2 linked regions of the Gluconacetobacter diazotrophicus PA1 5 genome follow. Each later gene encodes a partner of the first gene's protein in a complex. Links are inferred from orthologs where the notes say so. Each region holds a gene or a part of one and is shown in the gene's direction. Other genes may lie near its edges.

The links.
Region 2: the proteins of dinB (region 1) and dnaN are in contact, whole or in part, in a solved structure (PDB 1OK7), measured with the Escherichia coli proteins. The link is inferred for Gluconacetobacter diazotrophicus PA1 5 from one-to-one orthologs.

What each region holds. Positions count from the first base shown.
Region 1 is NC_010125.1:849,887-853,749, forward strand. Bases 1-2,774 are described here. They hold dinB (DNA polymerase IV), read left to right. Parts: upstream 1-710; coding sequence 711-1,838; downstream 1,839-2,774. Other genes in these bases: GDI_RS03955 (alpha/beta hydrolase), read left to right, coding at 1-423; GDI_RS03965 (putative bifunctional diguanylate cyclase/phosphodiesterase), read left to right, coding at 1,971-2,774. In the rest of the region: more of GDI_RS03965, read left to right, coding at 2,775-3,863. UniProt on the Escherichia coli protein: Poorly processive, error-prone DNA polymerase involved in translesion repair and untargeted mutagenesis. Copies undamaged DNA at stalled replication forks, which arise in vivo from mismatched or misaligned primer ends.
Region 2 is NC_010125.1:1,798,982-1,803,487, forward strand. Bases 1-2,856 are described here. They hold dnaN (DNA polymerase III subunit beta), read left to right. Parts: upstream 1-794; coding sequence 795-1,919; downstream 1,920-2,856. Other genes in these bases: dnaA (chromosomal replication initiator protein DnaA), read left to right, coding at 1-620; recF (DNA replication/repair protein RecF), read left to right, coding at 1,958-2,856. Outside these bases: more of recF, read left to right, coding at 2,857-3,079; gyrB (DNA topoisomerase (ATP-hydrolyzing) subunit B), read left to right, coding at 3,166-4,506. UniProt on the Escherichia coli protein: Confers DNA tethering and processivity to DNA polymerases and other proteins. Acts as a clamp, forming a ring around DNA (a reaction catalyzed by the clamp-loading complex) which diffuses in an ATP-independent manner freely and bidirectionally along dsDNA.

The sequences.
Region 1 (3,863 bases):
AATCACGGCCATGACGTGACGCGCGGGGCTGCCCAGGGGCCGATCTGGACCGGCGACGTGCATGTCGACGGGTATGTCGCGCTGGCGGAACTGACACGGGGCCAGATGACCGGCGACACGTTCCGCCGCGTCGTGGCGCCGGTCTTCCTCGGCTATTACGATCGCGACCCCGCGCATCAGGACCCCACGGTCTCGGTCCCGGCGATGCTGGACATGTTCGATCGGCTGGGAACGTCCCCGGCCCTGCGGCGGCGGGTGGATTTTCCCGACGCGGGCAGCCATGTCATCGCGTCCCCCCTGCGTTCGCATGACGCGGCCGCCGTGTGCCGCGCCACGCGCGACGATCTGCATGACGTCCTGGGCCTGCCCTACGCGCGCGGGGTCGATCCCGCGCTGTGCGATGCGATCCATGCCCGGACCTGACCTGCCATGCCCGGCCCGGGCTAGCCAGCCGGGACAAGGCGGGTAGAATGGTGGGCGATCCGGCCTGTCCACATGCCGGATGTTGTTGCAAGGAATAAAGATTATGGCCAATTGTCCCGCAAAATGCTCCGTGAAGTCCCCGTGTGTGAAGGGGATGCTGGCGCTGGGCCTGGTGGCGGCAGTGATCTTCTTCTTCAAGAAGAAGTCCTGCTGCAAGGCCGGCGCCTGATCGTATCGCCCCGGGGTCATGCTCCGGGGCGGACCTTTTCGTGTGCGGGCAGCAGGGCATGTCGCCACAGGATACCGATCCCGACCCCGCTTCCTTACGCCGCATCATCCATGTCGACATGGATGCCTTCTATGCCTCCGTCGAACAACGCGATGATCCCGCCCTGCGCGGCCGGCCGCTGGCCGTCGGCGGCAGCAGGCAGCGCGGCGTCGTCGCCGCGGCCAGTTACGAGGCCCGGCGCTATGGCGTACGCTCCGCCATGCCGTCGGTCACGGCGCGGCGCAAATGTCCCGACCTGATCTTCGTTCCGCCGCGCTTCGACGTCTATCGGGCGGTTTCGGCGCAGATCCATGCCATCTTCGCGCGCTATACAGGGCTGATTCAGCCGCTGTCGCTGGATGAAGCCTATCTGGACGTGACCGATCCATTGATCGACCGTCCCTCCGCCACCGCGATCGCGCAGGATATCCGGGCGGCGATCCGCGCCGAAACGGGCCTGACCGCGTCGGCCGGGGTGTCGTACAACAAATTCCTGGCCAAGCTGGCCTCGGACTATCGCAAGCCTGACGGGCTGTATGTGATTACACCCCGCATGGGCCCGCGTTTCGTCGAATCCCTGCCGGTCGAGGCGTTTCACGGGATCGGCCCGGCAACGGCCGCGCGCATGCGCGCGATGGGCATCCGCACCGGCCTGGACCTGCGCGCCCACGACATGGACAGCCTGGCCCGGCATTTCGGCAAGGCGGCCGCCTTTTATTACGGCATCGCCCGGGGACGGGACGACCGGCCGGTCGAAGCCGACCGCCGCCGAAAATCCGTGGGCACGGAACGCACCTTCGAACATGACATCCATGACTGGGCCGAGGCCCTGTCGGCGCTGGACGGCATGGTCGACCGGGTCTGGGGCGAGTGCCGCAAGCGGGGGCTGGTCGCGCGCACGGTGACGGTGAAGGTCAAATATGCCGATTTCCAGCAGACCGGCCGCGCCCGCTCGCTGCCCCAGCCGCTGGCCGCGCACGCCGTCTTTCGCCAGGTCGCATGCGACCTGCTGCGGCCGTTCTTTCCGCCAGAACGGGGCATCCGCCTGCTGGGGGTGACGCTGTCGAATCTCGACCTCACCGGCGGTGCCAGCCCGCAACTGGCCCTGGCCCTGGATGATCCCGGGAGTGTTCAGGCCGGGCCGTGACCGGAATCGGGCCGGAATGCATCCAAAACGAATATCGTGCGTTTGTGGTGCGTTCGTATCATCGTCGTGCCCACTGACAGAGTCGCGTCCGGCCGGCCGTTCCGGTCCTGCACCCCATCCGCCGAGGCCCGAATGCGACTTGTCGTCGTCGTTGATGACGGTTCCGCCACCCGGACGATCCTCGCGCGGATGGCCATGACGCTCGGCGCGGACATCCAGGTCGAAGCCTTCGCTTCCCCGATCGAGGCGCTGGACTGGTTTGGGGACACGAATATCCCCGATCTGGTCATTGCCGATTGCAGAATGCCGATGATGGACGGGGCGGCTTTCACCGCGCGCATCCGCGCCCTGGGCTGGGGCGGCGATGTGCCGGTGATGGTCGTGACGGCCCAGGAAGACCGCGAGGGTCGTATCAGCGCGCTGGCGGCCGGGGCCACCGATTTCCTGTCCAGCCCCGTCGATCACACGGAATTCCTGATCCGGGCCCGCAACCTGCTGCAACTGGGCTGGCACCAGAAGCGCGCCCGCTCGCCCGTGCAACTGGAGCAGGAACTGGAAAACAGCCGGGCCGCGCAGGCCGAAATCCTGCGCGGCAGCCGCGACCGCCTGCTGCAGGTCATCGACACGGTGCCCGCCCTGGTCAGCGCCACGGACGCCGAGGGGAATTACATCTTCGTCAACAGATTCCATGCCCGGGTGATGGGGGCAGGGCAGGGGCGTAACGATGCGGCATCGCAGCTCCGCGACAGGCAGGTGCTGGAAACCGGCCTGCCCACCGCGCGGTACGAGGAAAGCATTGCCGACCGGTACGGCATGGAACGTATCCTGCTGACGTCCAAGATCCCGTTTTATGACGACGCCAGCGGTATGCGGTACGTCCTGACCACGTCGCTCGATATCACCGACCGGAAGAAGGCCGAGCGGGAACTGCATCATCTGGCCTATTATGACCAGTTGACGGGTCTGCCCAGTCGCTCGAAGCTCGAGACCGAGATGCAGGTGCTGCTGCGGCAGCGCGGGGCGGACGGCCCCCCTTTCGCGTTTGTGCTGATGGACCTCGACCGGTTCAAGGGCATCAACGACACGCAGGGCCATACGATCGGCGACCTGTTGCTGCGCAAGGTCGCGCTCCGGCTGCGGACGGCGCTGCCCCGGGCCGGAATCATCGCGCGCCTGGGCGGGGACGAATTCGCCATCGTGCATGACGTCATCGACGCGGCGGACGCGGCGCACATGGCGGAGCGGATCGTGGGGATCTTCGCCCGTCCCTTCACCCTGGGCGACCGGGTCACGAGCGTCGGCGCCAGTGCGGGGGTGACGCTGTTCCCTGCCCGCGGCGCGACGTTCGAGACGCTGCTCAAGCGCGCGGATCTGGCGATGTACCGTGCCAAGAACGAGGGACGCTGCCGCTACGCCTTTTTCGACGAGGAAATGGAACAGGCCTTCGCGGCCACGACCGAACTGGAGCAGGCATTGCGCCGCGCGGTGGAGAACGAGGAATTCGTCCTGCATTATCAACCCCAGATCGATCTGGCCTCCGGCACCTTATGCGGGGTCGAGGCCCTGATCCGCTGGGTGCAGCCGGGGGGCGACCTGGTCCATCCGGGCTGCTTCCTGCCGCTGGCCGAGGAAACCGGGCTGATCGCGCCCATGACGGTGTGGTCCCTGCGCGAGGCCTGCCGCCAGGCGGCGCGATGGCAGAGCGACGGCATTCATATCCGTGTCGCGGTCAACCTGTCGGGCGTCCTGTTTCGCCAGCATGACGTCCATCGACTGGTGGTGGACGCCACGACGGAAGCCGGCCTGGACCCGTCCTTCCTTGAACTGGAACTGACCGAAACCGCGGTGATCGAAAACCCCGAATCCGCCGGGCGGCAGCTTGCCGCCCTGCAGCAGATGGGCGTGTCGGTCGCGATAGACGATTTTGGAACCGGCTATGCCTCGCTGGTCTATCTGACCAGGCTTCCGATCCACCGCCTCAAGATCGATCGCGTCTTCATCCAGGACCTCGGTTCGTCACCGGGC
Region 2 (4,506 bases), 950 kb from region 1 along the record:
GGCAGATCGTGGTGTCGGCCGACAAGTCGCCGTCCGACCTGTCGGGGCTGGAGGACCGGCTGCGCACCCGTCTGGGCTGCGGCATGGTGGCGGACATCCATGCCACGACGTTCGAACTGCGGATCTCGATCCTGGAATCCAAGGCGGCGGCCTCGGGCGTCGCGGTGCCGGCCAAGGTGCTGGAATTCCTGGCGCACAAGATCACCTCGAACGTGCGCGAACTGGAAGGCGCGCTGAACCGGCTGATCGCCCATGCCAACCTGTTCGGCCGGCCGGTGACGCTGGAAGCGACGCAGGATGTGCTGCACGACATCCTCAAGGCCCATGACCGGCGGGTGACGATCGAGGAAATCCAGCGCAAGGTGTCCGAACACTGGAACATCCGCCTGACGGACATGTCCTCGGCCCGGCGTGCCCGCGCCGTGGCGCGCCCCCGGCAGGTGGCGATGTACCTGGCCAAGCAGTTGACCAGCCGCTCGCTGCCGGAAATCGGGCGCAAGTTCGGCAATCGCGACCATACGACCGTCATGCACGCCGTCGCCCGCGTGACCGAACTGATGGAACGCGACACCGCGTTCGCCGAGGACGTGGAACTGCTTCGCCGCATGCTGGAAAGCTGACGGGAAGCCGCCTCTTTCGGGGGCCTTTCCGCGGTTGCCGGGGGCTGCTACTGTCAGGGCATCAACCCTGATACGCGACTGCCGGACAACGATCCGGGTGATCCGTTGCCGGAACCCATTCCCCCGTCAGGCCGGCCGCAGCGGGTTGGCCTCGGGCAAGGAGAGTCTCTACCCATGAAGCTGAAGGCTGACCGCGCGACATTGCTGAAGGCGCTGGCCCACATCCAGAGCGTCGCCGAGAAGCGGAATACCATTCCGATCCTGGCCAATGTCCTGATCAATGTCGCGGATGGACGGCTGACGCTGACCGCCACCGACATGGAAATCGCGGTGGTCGAGGAAATCGGGGCCGAGACCAGCCGCAACGGCGCGGTGACCGCCCCGGCCGCCGTGCTGTACGAGATCGCGCGCAAGCTGCCCGACGGGGTCGCGATCGAACTGGACCATACCGGCGGCGACGCGCCGCTGGCATTGCGGGCCGGCCGCTACGCCACCAGCCTGAACGTGCTGGATGTCGATGACTTCCCTTCGATGATGGCCGGGACGCTGCCGTACCATTTCACGATGCCGGCCGCGGTGCTGCGCGGGCTGATCGACCGGACGCGCTTCGCCATCTCGACCGAGGAGACGCGCTATTACCTGAACGGCATCTACCTGCATGTCGCGGCAGGTGATGAAGGCAGCATGCTGCGCGCGGTGGCCACCGACGGGCACCGCCTGGCCCGTGTCGAGACCGAGGTCCCGCCGGGCGCCGAGGAGATGCCCGGTGTCATCGTGCCCCGCAAGACAGTCGCGGAACTGCGCAAGCTGCTGGACGAGGGGACCGAGGACGTGGCGGTGGGCCTGTCCGATACCCGCATCCAGTTCACGGTCGGCACCGTGACCCTGACCTCGAAGCTGATCGACGGGACGTTCCCGGAATATGATCGCGTCATCCCGCGCGGAAACGACAAGATCCTGCGCGTCGGCAAGCGTGATTTTTCCGATGCGGTCGCGCGTGTCGCCGCGATCAGCCAGGAGCGGTCGCGCCCCGTCAAGCTGTCGATCGGCCACAACCTGCTGACCCTGTCGGCGGTCAGCCCCGACCAGGGCACCGCGAAGGAAGAACTGGACGACAATTACGTCACCTACGATTCCACGCCGCTGGAAATCGGCTTCCAGGCCCGCTACCTGAACGACATCACGGACCAGATCGACAAGGATGTCGAATTCGCGTTTTCGGACAGTTCCGCGCCGACGATCGTCCGTGACGTGGCCAGCCCTTCGGCGTTGTACGTCCTGATGCCGATGCGGGTCTGACCAGGACCCGACCCGCTGCGTCTTCGATCCGCTGCATCATGGCGCGTCTCGACCGGCTGGCGCTGACGGATTTCAGGAACTACCGGCACCTGGCCTGGCGGCCCGAGGCGCCCGTCACCGTGGTGACGGGCGAAAACGGCAGCGGCAAGACCAATCTTCTGGAAGCCCTGTCGCTGCTGGTGCCCGGGCGCGGCCTGCGCGGCGCGCGCAGTGCCGAGATGGCCCGTCACGGCACCACGATCTGGGGCGTCGCGGCGCGCTTCACCGGGCCCGACGGCGCCCCCTTCGACATCGCCACCGGCAGCGATCCGGCGCGGCCGGAACGGCGGGTCTTCCGCCGTGACGGCGAAACCCTGCGCAGTCGCGCGGCCCTGGCCGATCACCTGTCCGCCGTCTGGCTGACCCCGCAGATGGACCGCCTGTTCCAGGACGGCCTGCCGGGCCGGCGGCGCTTCCTGGACCGTCTGGTCCTGGCGCTGGAACCCGGCCACGCGCGCGAACTGGCGGCGCATGACCAGGCCATGGGCCAGCGCAATCGCCTGCTGGCGGCGGGACGCGCCGATCCGGGCTGGCTGTCGGCGCTGGAGGATTCGATGGCGCGCCATGCCGTCGCGGCCTCGGCCGCGCGGCTGGCGCTGGTGACGCAGTTGAACGGCGAGGCGGCGCATACGGTGCCGGACGGCTTTCCCCCGGCGCGGCTCGATATCCTGTGCCCCATCGTCCAGCAATTGCGCGACCGGCCGGCACTGGCGGTGGAGGATTGGCTGCGCGGACGGCTTGCGGCCGGCCGGGCGTGCGATAGCGCGCGCGGCGGTGCAGGGATCGGGGCCCATCGGGCCGACATGGCGCTGTCGGACCAGGCCAGCGGCCGCCCGGCGGCACAGGCCAGCACCGGCCAGCAGAAGGCCCTGCTGCTGGGGGTGGTGCTGGCCCACGCGGCGCTGATGACGCGCAGCCGGGGCGAGGCACCGATGATCCTGCTCGACGAACCGCTGGTGCATCTGGACGAGGCGCGGCGGGCGGCCCTGTTTCGCAGCGTGGGCGCGTTCGACGCCACGGTCCTGATGACCGGAACCGATGCCGATCAGTTCGCCCCGCTGCGCGGCCGGGCGGGATTCGTCTCCCCCCGCAATGGCGCGCTGGACGGGAAGCCTGTATGATCGCGTCTTTCGACCACGATCCCAATCTGGAGCATCTGCCCGGTATGTCCGATCAATCCAATCCCGTTCAGAAAACCGATGCGGATATGCCAGACGCGGATATGCCCAATTCGGACGCGACCGGGACCCTGCCCGACGATTCGGACTACGACGCGGCGTCCATTTCGGTCCTGAAAGGGCTGGATGCGGTGCGCAAGCGCCCCGGCATGTATATCGGCGATACCGATGACGGTTCGGGCCTGCACCACATGGCGTTCGAGATCATCGACAACGCGGTGGACGAAGCCCAGGCCGGATTCGCCACAAGCTGCATCGTGACCCTGAACGGTGACGGCAGCGTCACGGTGCGCGACAACGGGCGCGGCATTCCCACCGACATGCATGCCGAGGAAGGCGTCAGCGCGGCCGAGGTCGTGCTGACCAAGCTGCATGCCGGCGGCAAGTTCAACCAGAATTCCTACAAGGTGTCGGGCGGCCTGCACGGCGTGGGCGCCGCGGTGGTCAACGCCCTGTCGGAATGGATGGAAGTCCGGATCTGGCGCAACGGGCAGGAGCATATGATCCGCTTCCGCCACGGCGAGCGCGACGCCCCCCTGACCGTGGTGGGGCCGAGCGACGAGCCGCGCGGCACGCAGGTGACGTTCAAGCCCAGCATCGGGACCTTCACCAGGGTGGAGTTCGAATTCGCGATCCTGGAACGCCGGATGCGGGAACTGGCGTTCCTGAATTCCGGCCTGCAGATCGTGCTGCGCGACGAGCGCCACACCCCGACGCGCGAGGAGAATTTTCACTTCCAGGGCGGGCTGGCGGCCTTCGTCGAATGGCTGGATCGCGGCAAGTCGTCGATCGTCGATCCGCCGATCACCGGCAGCCTGCAGAACGAGGACAACGGCATCAAGGTCGAATTCGCCCTGACCTGGAACGACAGCTTCCACGAGACGATGCTGTGCTTCACCAACAACATCCCGCAGCGGGACGGCGGGTCGCACCTGGCGGGCTTCCGCCAGGCGCTGACGCGCGTGGTGGGCAAATATGCCGAAAGCAACGCCAGCAAGAAGGACAGCCAGTCCCTGGTGGGCGAGGACATGCGCGAGGGCATGACCGCCGTGCTGTCGGTCAAGGTGCCCGACCCGAAATTCTCGTCCCAGACCAAGGACAAGCTCGTCTCGTCCGAGGTGCAGCCGGTGGTCCATGCGGCGGCGTCCGACATGATCGCCCATTGGTTCGAGACCCACCCCAAGGAAGCGCGCGCGATCGTCGCGAAGGTGATGGACGCCGCGGCGGCGCGCGAGGCCGCGCGGCGCGCGCGCGAACTGACCCGGCGCAAGGGCGTGCTGGACGTGTCCTCGCTGCCCGGCAAGCTGGCGGATTGCCAGGAACGCGACCCGGCGCGCTCGGAACTGTTCATCGTCGAGGGGGATTCGGCG